2 linked regions of the Chryseolinea soli genome follow. The protein of the gene in region 1 interacts with the protein of each later gene in a pairwise test. Links are inferred from orthologs where the notes say so. Each region holds a gene or a part of one and is shown in the gene's direction. Other genes may lie near its edges. The genes, in order: ruvA and ruvC.

Region 1 (9,632 bases):
GTGGTGAACAGGAACAGCACGATTTGCAGGATGTAGCTGTTTTGCAACGCGTTTTCGTAGCGAACCTTGGCCTGCGCGGAAATATTGTCTTCAAAATTTTCGACGCGCTTTTTGAATTCCATGAATTGCAACCACACCGGAAAGCCCGGATCGAGATCGAGCAGGGCCGCAAATTTATCGTGTTGTCCGCGTTGTAAATACCTTGTCATCACACCGGTGACCTCGATGTAGTGGTTCACGGAGTCGCGTTGTATGTAGACCTCGTTGAGGTCGTATTGTTGTGCGTGCAAGGCGGTCTCCAGCCGGTTGAAGGCTTGGTTGATATCGTAGATGGCCGTGTCGCGCGCATCGAGGAAGGAGAGTTTTTCCACGATGGCATAACTTCTCACCGCCATGTCGAGCAAGTGCAGGCCGCGAACCACATCCGTTGCGCTTACCTTGATTCGTTCGGCCTCCTCCTGCTGTCGTTTGTTGAACTCGATGACCTGGCTGTTGCGATAGATCAGATAAACATTAATAAGCATCAGCCCCGCCACGAGACAAACCACGCCGTACAATACAGCTCCTTTGAGCCATGAGACTGCCGTCATAGAACAGATTTAAACCAAACCTGGAATGTGTATGAAGTTCAGAAGAAAAAGGTAAACCTTTGTTATTCAGCGCAAACTTTGTTCACTTTATTTCAGCCCGGCTTGCATTTTACAAACAGACTATTCTGCCTTCCGTAACCCAGAACCGCAACCCTGGCAAGGCGCTTCCTTTGCCATGCACAACCTGTTTTCGGGCCGGTAAGGCAACGGTTCTTCACGATATAATCCTGTAACTTTTGCCGTGGCTTGTTATCTTTGCCCACCTAACTAACATTCATACATGTCCATCAAAATCAGAAAACAGGATGCCCTGAATTTTCACATGCAGGGACAACCGGGAAAGATCGAAGTTGTTCCCACCAAATCGTTGAGCACACAATTGGACCTGGCCCTGGCCTATTCACCGGGTGTGGCCGAACCTTGCCTGGAGATCGCTGCCAATAAAGAAGATGTTTACAAGTATACTGCCAAGGGAAACCTGGTCGCCGTTATTTCCAACGGTACGGCCGTGTTGGGATTGGGCAACATCGGTCCCGAGGCGTCAAAGCCCGTGATGGAGGGAAAGGGTGTGTTGTTTAAAAAATTCGCAGGCATCGACGTATTCGATATCGAGATCGACGAATCAGACCCCGATGAGTTTATCAAGATCGTGAAGTCACTGGAGCCAACGTTTGGCGGCATCAACTTGGAAGACATCAAGGCACCCGAATGTTTTAAGATCGAGACGGTGCTGAAAGAGAAAATGAATATTCCGATCATGCACGACGATCAACACGGCACGGCCATTATCTCGTGCTCGGCCTTGTTGAATGCCCTGGAGATCGTCGGTAAAAAAATAGAAGATATTTCCATCGTCGTGAACGGCGCGGGTGCCGCAGCCGTGAGCTGCACCAAATTATACATCGCCCTGGGCGCGCGCCCGGAGAACATCATCATGTGTGACAGTAAGGGTGTGCTCAATACCCAGCGCACCGGTCTGGACGAGGTCAAACAACAGTTCGTCACCAAAAAAAATATCAACAGCCTGCAAGAGGCCATGCAGGGCGCCGATGTATTCGTGGGGCTCTCGGTGGCCGACGCCATCACGCCTGCCGATCTGAATGCCATGGCAAAAGATCCCATCGTGTTTGCCCTGTCAAATCCCGACCCTGAGATTGCCTATGACCTGGCCATGAAAACGCGCCACGACATCATTATGGCCACGGGCCGTTCCGATCACCCTAACCAGGTGAATAACGTGCTGGGCTTCCCCTACATTTTTCGAGGCGCCCTCGATGTGCGGGCAACCGAAATCAACGAAGCCATGAAGTTGGCCGCCGTCAAAGCGCTGGCCGAGCTGGCCAAAGAGCCCGTGCCCGACATCGTGGTAAAAGCCTACGGTGCCGACAAGATCCGGTTCGGTCGCGACTACCTCATTCCCAAACCCCTTGACACACGCCTCATCACAACGGTATCGCCGGCGGTCGCCAAGGCAGCGATGGATTCGGGCGTTGCAAAAAATCCCATCACGGACTGGGGCGCCTATCACGAGATCTTGCAAAAACGCATTGGTATCGATCAAAAATTAATGTCGCGCGTGATCGACCGCGCCAAGAAGCAGCCCAAACGCGTAGTGTTCACGGAAGCCGATCATCATAAGGTGCTGAAGGCGGCACAAATCCTGAAAGACGAAGGCATTGCCTTCCCGATCTTGCTGGGGAATAAAGAGCGGATCATGCAACTGATGGAAGAGTACAAACTCGACCTGCACGATTGTCCCATCCTCTATCCGCGCCAGGAAGAAGAAACCGTAAAGCGCTATGCGCAGGAGTTCTACAAGAAACGCCAACGCAAGGGCATGAACTACCAGGATTGTGAGCGCCTGATGCGCGAGCGCAATTATTTTGCCGCCATGATGGTGGAGCACGGCGATGCGGATGCCCTGGTGAGCGGTCTCACGAAAGATTATCCCAAAACCATCCTCCCCTCCCTGCAGATCATCGGCACGGCCGACGGTGTGAACCGCGTGGCGGGCATGTATATCGTCCTGGCCAAACGCGGCACATTCTTTTTCGCCGACACCACGGTGAACGTAGAACCCAACGCCCAAGAACTGGCCGAGATCATTGAGCTAACCGCTCACGGTGTGAAATTTTTCGACATAGAACCCCGCGTGGCCATGCTGTCGTATTCCAACTTCGGATCTTCCAAGGGCGAGGTGCCGGAGAAAACGAAAGAAGCTGTGCGCCTGGCGAAGCTGAAGAATCCCGACCTGGTGGTGGAGGGCGATATCCAGGCGAACGTGGCGTTGAACACCACGTTGCAACAGGAGACCTTCCCGTTCAGCGCGCTGGCGAAAGAGGGAGCCAACACGCTCATCTTCCCCAACCTGGCGTCGGGCAACATCGCCTACAAGCTGCTGATGGAAATTGGAGGAGCGGAAACCATCGGACCCATTCTGTTGGGGATGAAAAAGCCGGTGCATGTGCTGCAGTTGGGTAGCTCCATCCGCGAGATCGTGAACATGGCGGCGATTGCCGTGGTGGATGCGCAGTTACACGAGCAGAACGGGCACTTGTAATTTTTAGCCCGCCTTCGCTAAAGCTTCGGCGGGCGAGCCCAGTCTTCGCTGAAGTTTCGGCGAGCAAGCCGCCTTCGCTGAAGTTTCGGCGAGCAAGCCCGTCTTCGCTGAAGTTTCGGCGAGCAAGCCCGCCTTCGCTAAAGCTTCGGCGGGCAGGCACGAAAGTTTAACGCAAAGATCACGGTGGGTTCTTTGTGGCGTTGTACTTTTTCGTTTTATCCTACCGTTCTTTCATCCTAAATTAGCGTACAAAAAAATGATCGCTTTTCTCAAAGGCAGGCTGGTGCAGCGAGACCCTACCCACGTGATCGTGGACGTTAACGGCGTGGGATATCTCCTGCATATTTCGCTGCAGACGTTTTCCGAGATCAAAGAACAAGAGCACATCATGCTGCACACACACCTCAGCATTCGCGAGGACGCGCATGTATTGTTCGGGTTTAGTAACGAGACGGAAAAGAAGCTCTTTCAACAACTGGTGTCGGTGAACGGGGTGGGGCCCAGCACGGCCATTGTGATGTTGTCGTATATGAACAGCCAGGAGTTGAAGAGTGCCATTGTGCGCGAGGATGCCGCCGCTTTGCAATCCATCAAGGGCATCGGGGGCAAGACCGCACAACGGGTCATCATCGAATTGAAGGACAAGCTGAAGAAGGAAAGCTGGGACGAAACTCAGCCGTCTATTTCAGTGGGTCCTCACAATACCCTGCGCAAGGAAGCGTTATCTGCTTTGCTTACGCTCGGCCTGCCCAAAGCAGCCGCTGAGAAAAGTGTTGATACCGTCCTGAAAAAATCGGGAAATACCATTACCTTAGAAGATTTAGTTAAGCAGGCCCTAAAAAACGCATAGTACGTTTGACTGTCTCTACACGGAAGAATCAGGTTGCTCTAACGCTTGGCCAGTTGTTTGTAGCATGGCTGAGTATTTTGCTCGTACCCCAGACGGTATCGGGGCAAGTCCGACCTACGCGCCAAAACCCTTCCGACACGACCCAGAGTGACAGTTACAAACCCACTCGCCGACCCACATACCGGGCCACCGACCGTTATGGCGATCCGTTCTCCAACACCACCACGGCCTCGCCCCTCTACCTGAAAGACCCCAACCAGATGAAGCTGGACGTGGACATCGACACGGCCCTGAACTATACCATCTATGAAAAGATCGGCGACCTGAACTACCGCCCCACCTCGAGCATGAGCTTCGAGGAGTTCAAGCAATACCAGGACCGCCAGATCCTGAAAAGCTATTGGAAGGGACGCGCCCGCGCCCAGGACGGCGAGAGCGCCGTGACCGGCCGAAGCCTCATCCCCAAGATCTTTATCAGTCCCGTGCTGGACCGCATCTTTGGGGGCAGCTACGTGGAGCTCGTACCCCGCGGATTTGTGACACTGGACTTCGGGGCCGCCTTCCAGCGCCTCAACAACCCCAACATCCCCATCCGCCAGCAACGCAACGGCGGCTTTGAGTTCGACCAGCAGATCAACATGAGCGTGGTGGGCAAAGTGGGCGAAAAGCTGCAGGTCACCGCCAACTTCGACAACAACAACTCCTTCGACTTCCAGAACAACATGAAGGTGGAATACACCGGTTTCAAGGAAGACATTTTGCAAAAGCTGGAGATCGGTAACGTGAGCTTGCCCCTGAACAACACCCTGATCCAGGGTGCGCAAAACCTTTTTGGTATCAAAGCCAAAATGCAGTTCGGCAAACTGGACGTCACCTCCATTGCCACCACGCAACGGGGAAAGACGGCGTCCATTAACCTGGGGGGCGGCAACAATGCCGGGCAGGGGCGGCCGTTCGAGATCATTGCCTCCAACTACGACGAGAACCGTCACTTTTTCCTCGGCCAGTTTTTCCGTGATAACTACCAAAAGTGGATCGGCAACCCACCTCAGATCATTTCCGGGGTAAACATCACCCGTGTGGAGGTGTACATTTTGAACCGGAACAACGACACGCAAACACTGCGCAACGTGATGGGATTTATGGATCTCGCGGAACCCCGGCGCATCTACAATTCAGCCGTGCATAGCAACAATCCCAATGCACCAAACGGCAACGCGTCAAATGATCTTTTCGACAAGCTTAAAACATTTCCCCGTGATGCCGATGGAATCACCGGCGTCCTCGACGCTCAATTCAACAAGGCCCTGATAAACGGAACTGACTACGAAAAAATCACCGGTGCCCGCAAACTCGCTACCACCGAATATACCTTCCACCAACAGTTGGGCTATGTAACGCTGACGCGCAAGCTTCAAAACGACGAAGCCCTCGCCGTAGCCTACGAATACACGTATAACGGCCGCGCCTACCGCGTGGGTGAACTTTCCGACGACTATGCGAGCCTGAAAGACAACGAAGTGATCTTCCTGAAGCTGCTGCGCCCCCGCAAGATCGCCATCCGCGATGCAAACAAAGTGATCATCCCCACTTGGGACCTGATGATGAAGAACATCTATAACCTGAACGTGACGCAACTCACGCGCGATGGTTTTCAGCTTCGGGTGATCTACCGCGATGACAAATCCGGTATCGACAACCCGCAATTGCAGGAAGGCACAAAAGTGCGGACGCGGCAGTTGGTAGAAGTGATGGGGTTGGATAAACTCAACCCCGTGAACGACCCCCAAAAGGACGGAAACTTCGACTACATCGAAGGCATCACCGTAAACTCCACCACGGGGCTTATCATCTATCCCTACCTCCATCCCTTTAGCGACGCCTTGCGACAGGCATTCGCCGGGGATCCGCAGCAGGCCTACCTTATTCAGAAATACGCTTACGATACGCTCTATCACACCACGAAGGCCGATGCCGAATTGTTTGCCACGAAGAACAAATTCTACATGAAGGGTTTGTACAGTGCAGGGTCATCGAAGGAAATATTGATACCGGGCTTCGGCGTGTCGCAAGGTTCGGTGAAGTTGTATGCCGGCGGCATCCCCTTGAACGAAGGAACGGACTTCGTCGTGGACTACACGTTCGGGAAGGTGACCATCTTGAACGAATCGGTTTTAAACTCGGGTAAAAATATTGAAGTGAAGTATGAACAGTCGGACCCGTTTGCTTTTCAGACGCGAAGCTTGTTGGGCACACGGTTTGACTATCACCTCAGCGAAGATGTGAACCTGGGTGGTACGGCGCTGTATTACAACGAGCGGCCGCTCATCAGCCGCAACCAGATCGGCACCGAGCCGGCGCGCAACTTGCAGTACGGTCTTGATTTCAACGTCAACAAAAAGAGCCGCATGCTCACCAAGTTGGTGGACGCATTGCCCTTCCTGGAAACGAAGGAACAATCGTCGGTGGCTGTGACGGGTGAATTTGCACAGTTGCTTCCCGGCACCTCCAACAAGATCAACGGCGAGGGAACGGCCTATATCGACGACTTCGAGAACACGGCCACGCCCTATTCGCTCATGAGCCCGGCGGGCTGGAAACTCTCTTCCGTCCCCAAAACGGACGACTACCGGTTCGACCCCAGCAACGGCCTGGGCAACGACCTCTCTGCGGGGTACCTGCGCGCAAAAATTGCCTGGTATACGGTCGATAATCAACTCTATCGCAACGTGGGCCGCTTCAAGCCGGACAACATCACGGACAACGATCTGAAGAACCACTATGTGCGGCCCGTGGACCCGAAAGAAATCTTCCCGCTGCGCCAGCTCACACAAGGTATTTTTTATGAACAGATCTTCGACGTGGCTTACTATCCAAAAGAACGGGGACCTTACAACTACAACCCGCTGCAAACGTCCGACGGTTTTCTGAACAGCCCGGAAAAGAACTGGGGTGCCATTACCAACGCCATCCGGACCGAAGTGGATTTCGACAAAGCCAATATCGAGTACGTTGAATTCTGGTTGCTCGATCCCTTCATCAACAGCCAATACGGCTACGTCGACGATGGGATCACCGACACACCACAACCGAACCGGACGGGTGGTAAGGTGACCTTTCAACTCGGCAGTATTTCCGAAGATGTGATCCGCGATTCCAAGCACGCGTTTGAGAACGGACTTCCCCCAACCGGAAATCTCGACGGGGAGGCCACAAAAAACAATTGGGGTTATGTTACTTCCCAACAATACCTCACCAATGCCTTCAACAACGATCCCAGCACGCGGGTCAACCAGGATGTGGGGTTGGATGGTTTGCCAACCGACAAGGAAGTGTCCTTCTTCCAAAATTACATCAACCAACTGGGCGGTGCAGCACGGGATAAATCCATCCAGGATCCGTCTGCGGATAACTTCCATTATTTCTTAGGTTCGGATCTGGATGCCAACAACGCGCAGATCCTGGAACGCTACAAACAGATCAACGGGCAGGATGGAAACTCTCCGGTGATCACGGGTAGCGACGCCGTTACGCCATCGGGCAGCACGATCCCCGACAACGAAGATATCAATGCCGACAACACGCTGAGCGAACTGGAAGAATATTACGAATACAACCTCGACCTGCGACCTGGCCAGCTCGACATCAACAAAGGTTATATCGTGGACAAGATCCTGACCAAAGGCACCAACTCGCCGGAGCAGGTGACCTGGTATTTGTTCCGTATTCCCGTGCGGCAATTCGAGAACAAGGTCGGCGCCATCGATGGTTTCAAGTCCATCAAGTATGCGCGGATGTTGCTCACGGGGTTCAAGGATCCGGTGGTGTTGCGTTTTGCGAACTTCCGCATGGTGGGTAGCCGCTGGAGAAGATACACCGACAATTTGCTGGAAAGCGATCTGGTGAAAGATCCCGAACTCGATCCCAACAACTTTACAGTGAACGTGGTGAACCTGGAAGAAAACGCCGCGGCCTCTGAAAACAAATCGGGCTATGTGATCCCTCCCGGCGTGGTCCGCGACCGCGACAATACATCGGCGGTGCCTCGCCAATTGAACGAGCAATCGGTGCAGGTGTGCGTCGACAATCTCAATGACGGCGACTCGCGGGCGATCTATAAGACCGGTGCGGTGGATTTGTTCAACTATGGCCGCATCAAAATGTATTTCCACGCCAACAGCGAGGCCAACGACGGTGAGCTGCAAGGCTTCCTGCGGTTGGGTACGGACTTCGATCAAAACTATTATGAGATAGCGCTCCCGTTGAAGATCACGCGGCCCACCAACTCCAACGATCCCGATGTGATCTGGCCCGCGGAAAACGATATCGACCTGGCCTTGGATGATCTTTATGCGCTGAAAGCCGCCCGCGATCGCGAAGGTTTTCCGTTAACGGAGTTGTATCCGCGCGAGGGCCCCAAGCTGGTGGAGGACCGCCACTTGATCCGGATCTTCGGACGCCCCGACCTGAGCAGCGTGCAGGTGATGATGATCGGGATACGCAATCCAAAAACAGCCGACAAGCGAACGATCTCGGCCTGTATCTGGGCCAACGAACTTCGTGTCACGGATTTCAATCGAACGCCGGGCTGGGCGGTAAACTCCACCGTCAGCGCAAAGCTTGCTGACTTTGCTACGGTGACGGGCGCGTTCCGTCACACAACCTTTGGTTTTGGTCCTGTGAGTTCCAAGATCTTTGAACGAACACGCGATGAAACCACGGCCTACGACATTTCGGCCAACGTGAATGTGGATAAACTTTTGCCCGGCAACACCGGCATCAAGATCCCCATGTTCATGAGTTATCAGAACACGACGATCAATCCACAATACGACCCCGCCAACCCGGACATGAAGCTGAGTGCCGCGTTGCAGTCGTTCAACACCGACCAGGAGAGGAGCGACTACATCAAGCTCATTCGAGACCAGGAAACGCGACGAAGTTTGAACTTCATCAACGTGCGAAAGGTGAAGACCCGAGCGGATGCACCGGTACGGCTATGGGACATCGAGAACTTTGCCTTCAGTTACGCCTATAGCGAAGCCAACCGGTCGAACTTCACGACCAAACAAGCTTTGCAAAAAGAATATAAGGGTTCCATTGCCTACACGTTTTCACCAAAAGCTACCGGCATCGAACCCTTCAAAGATTCGAAGGGGTTGAATTCGCCCTGGTTGAAGGTGATCAAAGATTTCAACTTCAGCCTGATGCCCTCTAACATCAGCGTGCGGATGGACCTTGACCGGTCGTTCCAGAAGAACGTGTATCGCAACTCCGGTTTCATCTCCGATCCGAATTATGTGAAGTTCTTCACCTTTAACCGAACGTATGCCGTGCATTGGAATCTCTCCAAGAACCTGTCGTTCGATTATAACGCGCGGATGAATGCGATCATCGATGAGCCCGACGGTGAAGGCGATTCGGTGTCGACCGAGATCAAAAAGAATTTGAAAAAATTTGGTCGTGCCAAGCTTTTCGATCAGAGCATGACCCTGAACTATACGGTACCCCTCGACAAAATTCCCGCCACGGACTGGCTGGGGGCCGACTATCGCTATCAGGTGAACTACAACTGGCGCGCCGGGCCACGCGACACGCCCGACACCCCGGGCAATCCACCCATTGTGAATGG
Region 2 (9,635 bases), 4.8 Mb from region 1 along the record:
TTTGCCCCGGTGCGGCACGGGGGCAAGATAAGGACTATCCGTTTCCAAAACCATATGATCGAGGCTCACGGCTTCCAGCACGGGCTCGAGTCCTCCATTTTTAAAAGTAGCCACGCCACCGATGCCCAGGTAGAATCCCAGTTTGATGATGCGCTCGGCCTGCTCCACGGTGCCGCCGTAGCAATGAAAGATCCCCGAGAGGCGTCCATCCTGAACCTTCTCCACCAGGTCGATGGTCTTGTCCAAGCTTTCGCGGCAGTGGATCACGATGGGGAGGGAATATCGCTTTGCCCATTCGATCTGCACGTTGAAAGCCTCGACTTGCTGGTCCCAAAAGGTCTTGTCCCAATACAAATCGGTGCCGATCTCCCCTACTGCGGCAAATTTTCGTTTTGAAAGCCAGTTTTCCACGAGGTAGAGCTCGCGTTCGAAATCCTTCTTCACCGAACAGGGGTGCAGGCCCATCATCGCGATGCAGGTTTGGGGTGAGCGGCTTTCGAGTTCCATCATGCGGTCGATGGACGTGTGGTCCACGTTGGGCATGAAGATCTTGCCGATCTGCTGCTCCTCGCACCGGTGCAGCATGTCGGCGTAGTCTTTTATAAAATCCTCGTGATAGATATGGGCGTGCGTGTCGACATAAAAATTCATGCCGCAAAAGTACAAGTTCTCCGGGAGGATGCGCGCTTTGGGGTGGTAAGAAAATTGACGGATCTCCGGTTAGGTATTGTCTATGCACATATTGCGCATTATACATAGTCTTGTGTATGATCAGGGCTAAAGCCCGGGTGGGAATTACGTTAACCCAGACCTAAGGCCCGGGTTATTCGGTAGACAAATAGGTTATAACAAATACTTCCGGAAGATGATGATGCCGATCACCACGGCCATACACGACACCACCAGCACGGCGCCGGCGGCGATGTCTTTGATCTTGCCCGCCAGCGGCTTTCGTTCCAGGGTGACCAGGTCCACCAGCGACTCGATGGCCGAGTTCATCAATTCCAACCCGATGACCACCCCAATGCAGAGGATCACGATGCACCATTCCTCGGGTGTGATGCTGACATAAAACCCGGCACCAATCACCAACAACGCCACGGCGATCTGAGCCTTGAGGTTGCGCTCGCCGGAAATGGCCGACGATATCCCTTGAAAGGCATAGACGAAACTTCTTAAAAGGCTTTTCATATTTTTTTTGACAATGATGTAATCGAACAAGCAAACGCAACGAACGACATCAAATTACTTCCCATCAACAAGTTCTTTTTGCCTTTGAGGTTTACCCAACGATTCAAATACGCTATCCAACGTGCCGGCTAACAACGCAGGGTCTGCGGGAGACTGTGTGAAGCCCTTATACTTTTTAGATTCCTCCAACGCGACGGCGAGGTTGAACCGGTGTTGTTCCTGCATGAAGGCCACGCCTTGTTTCATGAGTCGGGCCGCCAGGTATTCCTGTTCCGTCTGGCCTGGGGTGGGAACAAAGATCGCCCGCTTCTGCAAGGCACTCAAATCCATCACCGTACTGAACCCGCTCCGCGCAATGACGCACGATGCCTGTTCCAACACGGTTTGTAGCGCCGCCCCGGAAAGGAAGTTAACACAATTATCATTGGATTGCTCCTCCGCGGCAGCAGGAAGTCCCCGCACCACAAAATATCTCAGACCCGACGCCTTCACCTGCGGCACCACGATGTTCTCGAACACAGTGCGTTGCGGCTCGGGTCCGGAGAAGACACAGACCATGTCGTACATGGTCTTTGCCGTATGCGTTGGGATGAATCTTGATTGCGGGCCGATGTAGCGGACTGCATAGTTCGCCTGGTGTCTCCCAAAGGTGATCAAGTCTCCGGCCAGGGCATGATCGCCGGGAAAGTCGGGGATCCAGCATTCGGTGAACTTCCGGATGAAAGAATGGTTGATCCGGCGGATCCACGGGGCCATCCAACCAAAGCGTTTTGGCATGAGGATGTTGCTTTGATGCGTAATGAATATGCTGGGCGCCGACGCGGTCCAGCAGCCATAACGGTTGTCGGAAATGACGAGATCGAGGGCGTGCTCCTTGACATAGCGCTCCACGCAGGCATGCTCTTCACGGATGGCGCGTCTGAACTTTGAAAGTTGCCGGGCCATGCTCCAGGCCATGCTCCGCGTTGCAGGGTATGACGGTTGATAGCCGGGTAATTCCAGGAAGGTGAGTTGTGGAAACTCTCTCTCCAGGAGTAAGCGGGAATCGCCGCTGCCGGCAATAAACACTTCGCAGCCTCTTCGCTGCAACTCACGGATCAGCGGGATGCAACGGGTGGCATGCCCGAGGCCCCAGTCCAGCGGCGCTATCAGTACGCGTTTGGTCACGAAAGTGTTTTGAATTGAAAACCTTGTTGCGTAAAATGATCGAGCACGCGCGGCAACGCATAGGTCATGTTCCGTTCGGCTTTGAGGCTGTCGTGGAAAACGATGATGGAGCCGGGGCGTATGGCGTTGATGGTGTTCTTCAGACAACGCTCGGCGCTCAGGTGCCGGTCGTAGTCCACGGAAAGCACGTCCCACATGATGATCCGGAAATCGGCAAGTGCTTTTATTTGGCTTCGGGTGATCCGTCCATAGGGAGGACGAAAGAGCGCCGGCACTTTGGTGTACCGGGCCATTTCTTCCTGGCACTGTTTTATGTTTTGCACATAGTCGCCACGATTTGTTCTCCAGCCATTCATATGATTGAAGGTATGATTGGCCACCGCATGTTCCTTGGCAACCACGTGTTTGAAAATGTCGGGGTGCTTCCGGACGTTATCACCAATACAAAAAAAAGTAGCCTTGGCGTTGTGCCCCGCGAGCGTGTCCAGTACAAATTCTGTAGGGCCGGGAACGGGTCCGTCATCAAAGGTCAGGTACAATTCCCGCGATGCGTTTTCTATTCTCCAGGTGAGCGAAGGATACAGGAAGGGAAGCAGCGAAGGTGTCCGGTGAAGCATAGATCAAATCCCGATATAAAATGACCGACCATGACCGGTAGTATGCCTACCGTGCAACAAAAAAACTATCCTCCTACCCGGCACGAAAGGATGGTGATGTCGTCGTTGTATCCGTTCTTGCCTTTGAAGTTGTCGAGGGCGACGATGATGTCCTGGTGGATGGTCTTTAACTCTTTGGTGTAGGTCAGGTCCTGTTTGAAATAATCCAGCAACGCGTCCACGCCGAATTCAACACCTTGTTCGCTTCGCGTTTCGGTGAGGCCGTCGGTGTAGCAGAACAGGAGGAAGTCGTCGAGGTCGGTCACGAAGCCTTCGTTGAGGAACGGCAGGGGGTGCATGGCGCCGAGCACGGTCGAGCCGTCTTCCAGCAAGCGCAAGCCATTCTTTTTGTCGATCAGGATCGGCGGATTGTGACCGGCATTCACATAGACCATCGTCTTCAACCGGATGTCGTAGATAGCCGCGAAGAAGGTGATGAACTTCTCCCCCTTTGTATTTTCCAACACCTGGAAGTTCAACGCTTCGATGATATCGGTCAGGTTGGGTGTCTGTCGTAACAGCGTGCGCAACGACGCCTGAAAGTTCGACATCATCAACGCGGCGGGTATGCCTTTGCCGCTGACGTCGGCCACGCAGATGAGGAATTGATTTTTGTTGATGGGAATATAATCGTAGTAGTCACCGCCCACCATGTCGTGGGGAAGGTAGCTGGCTTCCACTTTCAGCCGGTCGGTGTTGGGCAATTTGTCGGGAAAGAGAAACTGCTGCACGTCGCTGGCGATCTCGAGCTCCTTGCGGAACGATTCCTGTTCCAGTTGCTTGCGCACCAGCTTTTTGTTTTCGATCGCAACGATGATGATGTTGCTGAGCGCCTGGATGAACTTGATGCCGTCTTCGTTCTCATAGCTCTGATCGTCCATCTCCAGGCCGCCGACAAACACCAAGGCGAGCGTGGTGCTCTTGTGGGTGACGGGGATGATGATGTCGAACACGGTGAAGTCGCACTGCTCGAATTCGCGCAGATGCGTAATGTCTTGTATGGTCTTGAAGGCCGGCAACAGGTTGGCCTTGTGAAAATGTTTCTTGGTGCCGAAGCTTACTTTGCAGCTCCATTCATCGTCCAACACAAAGAGGGCGAGCTTCTGGATGTTGAGATTCGAGCGGAGCGTGAAATTATAGATCTTGTAGAGGGATTCTTCCGATAGATTACTGTTAATAGCCTGCGTGATCTCGAGCAGCGCATTGAGCTCGAGTTCTTTGATTTCAAATTTAGCTTTGAGGGTTTGTTCTGTCATGTTACGGTAAAGTTAATCTGAAAAGCGAATTGAACACAACGTTTTTGCCGCTCCTAAAAATGTTTTACATCGTTATGACTGATCGTGAGCGACTTTAGTTTTCTCCCCTTCCACTCAAACGTATGAAAGTTCGAAAAGACACCGATTGACAAAATATAAAGTGGATACAAGACTTGTAACGAAAGAAAAGCGGGCCAATTCCAGGATAGCCGGAGAATATCGGATATGCTTCTCAAAAAAAAGTATTCCAACACGGCCTTGCCCACCCACAACCCCAGGGCGACACCCGCATCGATACGCTGCATGACTACTATCAGCGGCAACAAAAAGACCAACGCCTGGAAGGCCGCAATAAAAAGTGCCAATGCCTTGCTAACAAACGATTGGTGATGCCGCCACTTTCCTGCCCAGCGAATCCGTTGGTGGATGAATGCGCGCAGGGTTGGGCTGGACGCTGTGGTTACCAGCGTACGTTCGTCGCCGGAAAAAGCAACTCCTCCGGGAAAATGTTGGGCTATCTTTCGCAGCAGGAATTCATCGTCGCCCGAGGGGATGTGCAAATTGCCTTCATAGCCGCCCACCGCCTCAAAGGCATCTTTCCGGAACGCCAGGTTGGCCCCGTTGCACATGGTGGGAACACCCAACGCCATCGTGCCCGCGCCCGAGCCGATGAGGCTGGCAAACTCCAGGGATTGGAGCGCGGAAAAATAATCCTTGCCCGGTATCGCCACCCCTCCAAAAACCATTTGCACCCCCTCCTTCTCAAAGCAGGACAACAGCGTCGCGATCCACTCCGCCGGCACGCGACAGTCGGCATCCGTGGTGATGATCACCGCTCCCTGCGCCAACTGAACACCCCGTGTTAAGGCTGCCTTTTTACCGGTGCCTGCGTTACTGATCAGGCGTATGTTTGGATGCTCCTGGAGATGACGCCGGACGATGTCGGCCGTGTCATCCTCGGAATGATCGTCGACCACGATGACTTCATACAGCGGGTGGGTCTGCTGCTTCAAATCGTCCAGCAACCGGGCGATGTTCTGTGCTTCATTGCGTGCCGGCACCACCACGGTCGCCCGCAACCCTGACGGGACGCCCGGCTTTTGTGCCACGGCTTTCTTCCACCCGACGAACAACACGATCACCAGGATGAAATAAAGCGCAAAAAAAAGAATGGTGACGGTGGTCATGCGTGCAATTTCAGAAATTTACAAACGCTCCCTATCTTGGGCCGTGGTAAATATGGCAAAAGAAAAGATCATCCTCGGTCTCGATCCGGGCACAAACGTGATGGGCTACGGGCTCATCCTGGTGCGCAAGCCCAAAGTAGACCTGCTCCAGTTTGGGGTGATCCACCTCAGCAAATATGCCGGCCACGAGCTGCGGCTCAAGAAGATCTTCGAGCGCGTCATCAGCCTCATCGACGAGTTTAGTCCCGACGAGGTGGCGCTGGAAGCTCCTTTCTTTGGCAAGAACGTGCAGTCCATGCTCAAGCTTGGTCGCGCGCAAGGGGTGGCCATCGCTGCTTCCCTGTCGCGCGAGATCCCCATCGTGGAGTATGCCCCCAAGAAGGTCAAGCAGTCCGTGACCGGCAATGGCAACGCCTCGAAAGAGCAAGTGGCGCGGATGCTCATGGCCCAGTTTGCCATCAAGGAGCTCCCTAAACTCTTGGACGCCACCGACGCGCTGGCGGTGGCCTTGTGTCATCATTTTCAAAAAGGAGAAACCAAAGCAAAAGCCAAAACCTGGGAAGCGTTTGTCAAGGAAAATCCGGGCCGGGCAAAATAAAATTAATACACCGCCGCGGGCCGTTGCCAAACTCCCCGGCATTCTATCTTTACGAAATTTCTCTCCATGAAGTCCCTTTTGGTTCTTTGTTTCAACGATCTGAAGAACGACGCCCGCGTCACCCGGCAGATCAATTTTCTGAAAGACAACTATCGTGTCACTGCCGCCTGTTTCGATGCCTATCCCGACCCGGCACGCGAGCTCTATATCCTCAAAAAAACCAACCTCACTTTTTTCCGGAAAGCGATCACCTCCATCTTCCTCCTCCTGGGCATCAACCGCATTGCATACGCGCTGCTGCACGACTACAAAACCTACGTCGCCCCACTCCGCGAACGCAAATTCGACATCATCATCGCCAACGACATCGAAGCCCTCCCCATGGCATTCGACATCGCAGGAAACCATAGCAAAGTCTTTTTTGACGCGCACGAATATGCTCCCCGTCATTTTGAGGACCGCCTGTATTGGCGAATTTTCTTTCAGCGTTTCAACACCGCGCTTTGCCGGAAATACATTCCGTTGACGGCGGGCATGTCCACCGTCGGTGTGGGATTGGCCACCGAGTATGAAAAGCATTTCGGCGTAAAGCCCCTCATCATCACCAACGCCTCACCGTATGTGCAGCATACGCCAAAGCCCGTCGACCACTATCCCATCAAGCTCGTCCACCACGGCATCTTCAACATCTCGCGCCGTCCCGACCTCATGCTGGACATGATGGAAGGGCTGGGCGATCGCTTCACACTCGATCTCATCTACTTGCTGCCCGGCCACGCCTCACCCCAAACCCAAGAATACTTCGAAACCTTCAAAGCCCGCGCCGCCGCCATGGGCAACGTCAAGGTGCTCCCCGCACTGAAGGGCAGCGAGATCGTGCCGACGCTGCATGCGAACTATGACATGGGCGTGATCCTTATTCCCCCCGTAAATTTTAATTATGAGAACGGGTTGCCAAACAAGCTTTTCGATGGCATCCAGGCGCGCCTGGGCATCATAGGAGGTCCGTTAAGAGAGATCGCCCAGATTGTGAAGCGTTATGATATTGGGGTGGTTTCGGAGGATTTTACTGCGGAGGGTATGACGAAGGCGTTGAAGGCTTTGACGAAGGAGGATGTTACACGTTTTAAGATGAACACGCAGAAAGCTGCGGAGGAGTTGAGTGCGGAACATAATCAGGTTGTGTTGCTGGAGGCTTTGAAGAAGTTGGGTTAGTTGCAATGCCTGCCATTGTTGTGGTTGTGTCATTTGATTGTGTGGTGGTGGATGCTGAATCGAAGTTGTTGGCGGGACGCCAACAACTGGGTAATTGCGACGTGGGTTGGGAGTGGTATCATTGAATTGTTCCCCTCGGTGTGCTCCCCTCTAGTATCGGCTGGTTGGTCCCTCGCCGATCCTTATCGGTCAGTTGCTATTTTTATAGTCAGTCCCATAATCATACAAAGCCGCATACCAATATATCCACCACCGTTGTTGGTGTCCCACCAACAACTCTACTCGGTGTGTGATCCGCATGAATAAGGCACCACCCCCATCACCGCTCCTTCCCAACTGCGGGTTAAAATATCAGCCGTATCACCTCAAACGCCTCCGCATATTCGCTGCCAATCTGCACGCCACGGGCTTTGGCTAAGGAAAAAACAAATTGTTCCGAGATGTAATCACGGTGTTGTTGTGACTCGTAGGCTTTCAGTGCGTCGCACTTACGGCGGATGTGTTCTTCTTTCAATTGCACGAAGCAACTGGTGCTGAAGGTGAGATTGTTCCAGATCAGTTCGTAGCCTAGGATGGTGCGTTGTTTGAAGGCGCGCAGACCTTCTTGTGCTACCGTGCTATGGTCTTGATGGATGTCGTTTAACGACGGCAGCAAGACGAGGTCGGGGTTGATGCGTTTCCGGAGTTGGATCAGGCCTTCGAGGATTTCCTGGCGCACGTAGTTGAGCTTGCGCACCTCGTAGTTGTAGATGATGAGGTTTTCGGGTTTGATGCCCAGGCGGAACGTGGCGTTCTTTACTTCGGTTTTCAGGATGTCTTTGGGGAATCCTTCGGGTACGGATTGTTCGGCGGTGGAGAAGGCAGCGTAGTAGACGTCGGCTCCGGCTTCGATCAGTTTGGCGATGGTGCCGCCGGCTCCCAGTTCGCCGTCGTCGGTGTGAGGTGCCAGGACGAGTACGGTCCTGAATTTGGTGATGTCCATGCGGATAGTTTGAGGGGGAAATTTAAGGATTAAAAATCAGGGGACCTTGTCTTTGGCTATATTCAATTTGTGATCAACCACTAACCGATCCACTCTGGGATATGGCTTTCGCCTTATTCACCAAATAACTCCTTATAAAGGACCAGAATCCGCTCATGGGCAAAGACGCTCGCAATACGCGACTTGTTCGAACCGCTATCCCGTATCACCTTTCCGGACGACACCTCAGTCAAAGCATGCCACTGAATATTTAACCGGGTCAGATCGGGAAGCGAAATGTTTTTATCATTGAAGAACACAGGCTTGTTCATATACATCATCATCAAAATGTTTCCATACCCCTGGGGGCGAATGGTGTTCATGATGAGTCCATCGGTTTTGGAAAGCAGCAACAGGTATTCCTCGAACTTCATATAACGGTCAACAAATTCCAGGGTGCCGTGACGATAGTGGAGATTCTTTCTTAGAAATTTTATGTAGCGCGCGTCGCCATAGGAAACGGGGATCAGCAGGTGTGCCTTCACTTCTTTTTCATCGAGATAATTTACAACCTCCAGGTGATTGTTGGCCGGTGAGCCGGAATTGCCAAGGATGTACACCGGCGTTTCATGATCTTCATTTTTGCCGGTGACCAGTTCATCGATTTTATGATAGGCCTGGTTGTTCTCATAAAAGAAGAAACGGAAATCTGCCGAGAGCGGTAGATGGTCCTTTGCAAAACGATACTCTTCTTCCATCCAGGTGAGCACGTTCTTTATTTTCGAGAGGGCCTGACGGCGATAGGGCGTTTGGGTTAGCCGGACCTTTAGTTCGTAAAGAAATTTTGTTAACGACCAGTCTGGGTTGACATAGCGTTTCAGCGTCTCGGGTCCATAACAAAGTTTTTCCAGTTCTCTCAGGTTATACAGATCGCCTCCCCACACCATCCAATGCAAGGATTTGAATTTGTTTTTGGCTACCCAGCGATACAGGAGCGGTGTAAAGTAATGGATGAATACCTGGTCGTACTGGGAAGTATCGCCGACGATTTCCGCAAAGGAAGCAGAGTTCAGTTTGGCGAAGGGCAACTCATAACGGATCACCTGGAGGCGTTTTGCATTGGTGCGCACCACAATGCGGTTATTTTCCAGCGCGCCGATCTCCCTGAGGTTATCGTAGAAAGCATTTATAAAACTGCTGTCGGGAACGATGTGAAGATTCATGCGAAGAGGTTTGCCAGGTCGAGTGGTGACAGGGTTCTCCGGATCACTCCGGGAACGCCGGCGATCACGCAATTGTCGGGCACGTCTTTCGTGATCACCGCGCCGGCACCAACCACCACATTCTGGCCGACGCGAACCTTAGGCAGGATCACGGCATTCGTTCCCAACACCGAGTAGCTGC

Evidence for each region.
Region 2: the proteins of ruvA (region 1) and ruvC interact in binary tests that used the Escherichia coli proteins (3 or more experiments, as listed by UniProt). The link is inferred for Chryseolinea soli from one-to-one orthologs.

Annotation. Positions count from the first base shown.
Region 1 is NZ_CP032382.1:2,702,743-2,712,374, reverse strand. What follows is about bases 2,438-5,203. They hold ruvA (Holliday junction branch migration protein RuvA), read left to right. Parts: upstream 2,438-3,406; coding sequence 3,407-4,000; downstream 4,001-5,203. Other genes in these bases: sov (T9SS outer membrane translocon Sov/SprA), read left to right, coding at 4,006-5,203; D4L85_RS11700 (NADP-dependent malic enzyme), read left to right, coding at 2,438-3,150. Outside these bases: D4L85_RS11705 (sensor histidine kinase), read right to left, coding at 1-590; more of D4L85_RS11700, read left to right, coding at 871-2,437; more of sov, read left to right, coding at 5,204-9,632. UniProt on the Escherichia coli protein: The RuvA-RuvB-RuvC complex processes Holliday junction (HJ) DNA during genetic recombination and DNA repair.
Region 2 is NZ_CP032382.1:7,507,881-7,517,515, forward strand. The notes cover bases 4,514-7,282. They hold ruvC (crossover junction endodeoxyribonuclease RuvC), read left to right. Parts: upstream 4,514-5,509; coding sequence 5,510-6,055; downstream 6,056-7,282. Other genes in these bases: D4L85_RS31180 (glycosyltransferase), read right to left, coding at 4,514-5,457; D4L85_RS31190 (glycosyltransferase family protein), read left to right, coding at 6,122-7,270. Outside these bases: D4L85_RS31155 (TatD family hydrolase), read right to left, coding at 1-651; D4L85_RS31160 (diacylglycerol kinase family protein), read right to left, coding at 844-1,191; D4L85_RS31165 (glycosyltransferase), read right to left, coding at 1,246-2,358; D4L85_RS31170 (polysaccharide deacetylase family protein), read right to left, coding at 2,355-2,975; D4L85_RS31175 (GAF domain-containing SpoIIE family protein phosphatase), read right to left, coding at 3,041-4,270; more of D4L85_RS31180, read right to left, coding at 4,324-4,513; D4L85_RS31195 (PIG-L deacetylase family protein), read right to left, coding at 7,614-8,252; D4L85_RS31200 (TDP-N-acetylfucosamine:lipid II N-acetylfucosaminyltransferase family protein), read right to left, coding at 8,366-9,454; D4L85_RS31205 (acetyltransferase), read right to left, coding at 9,451-9,635.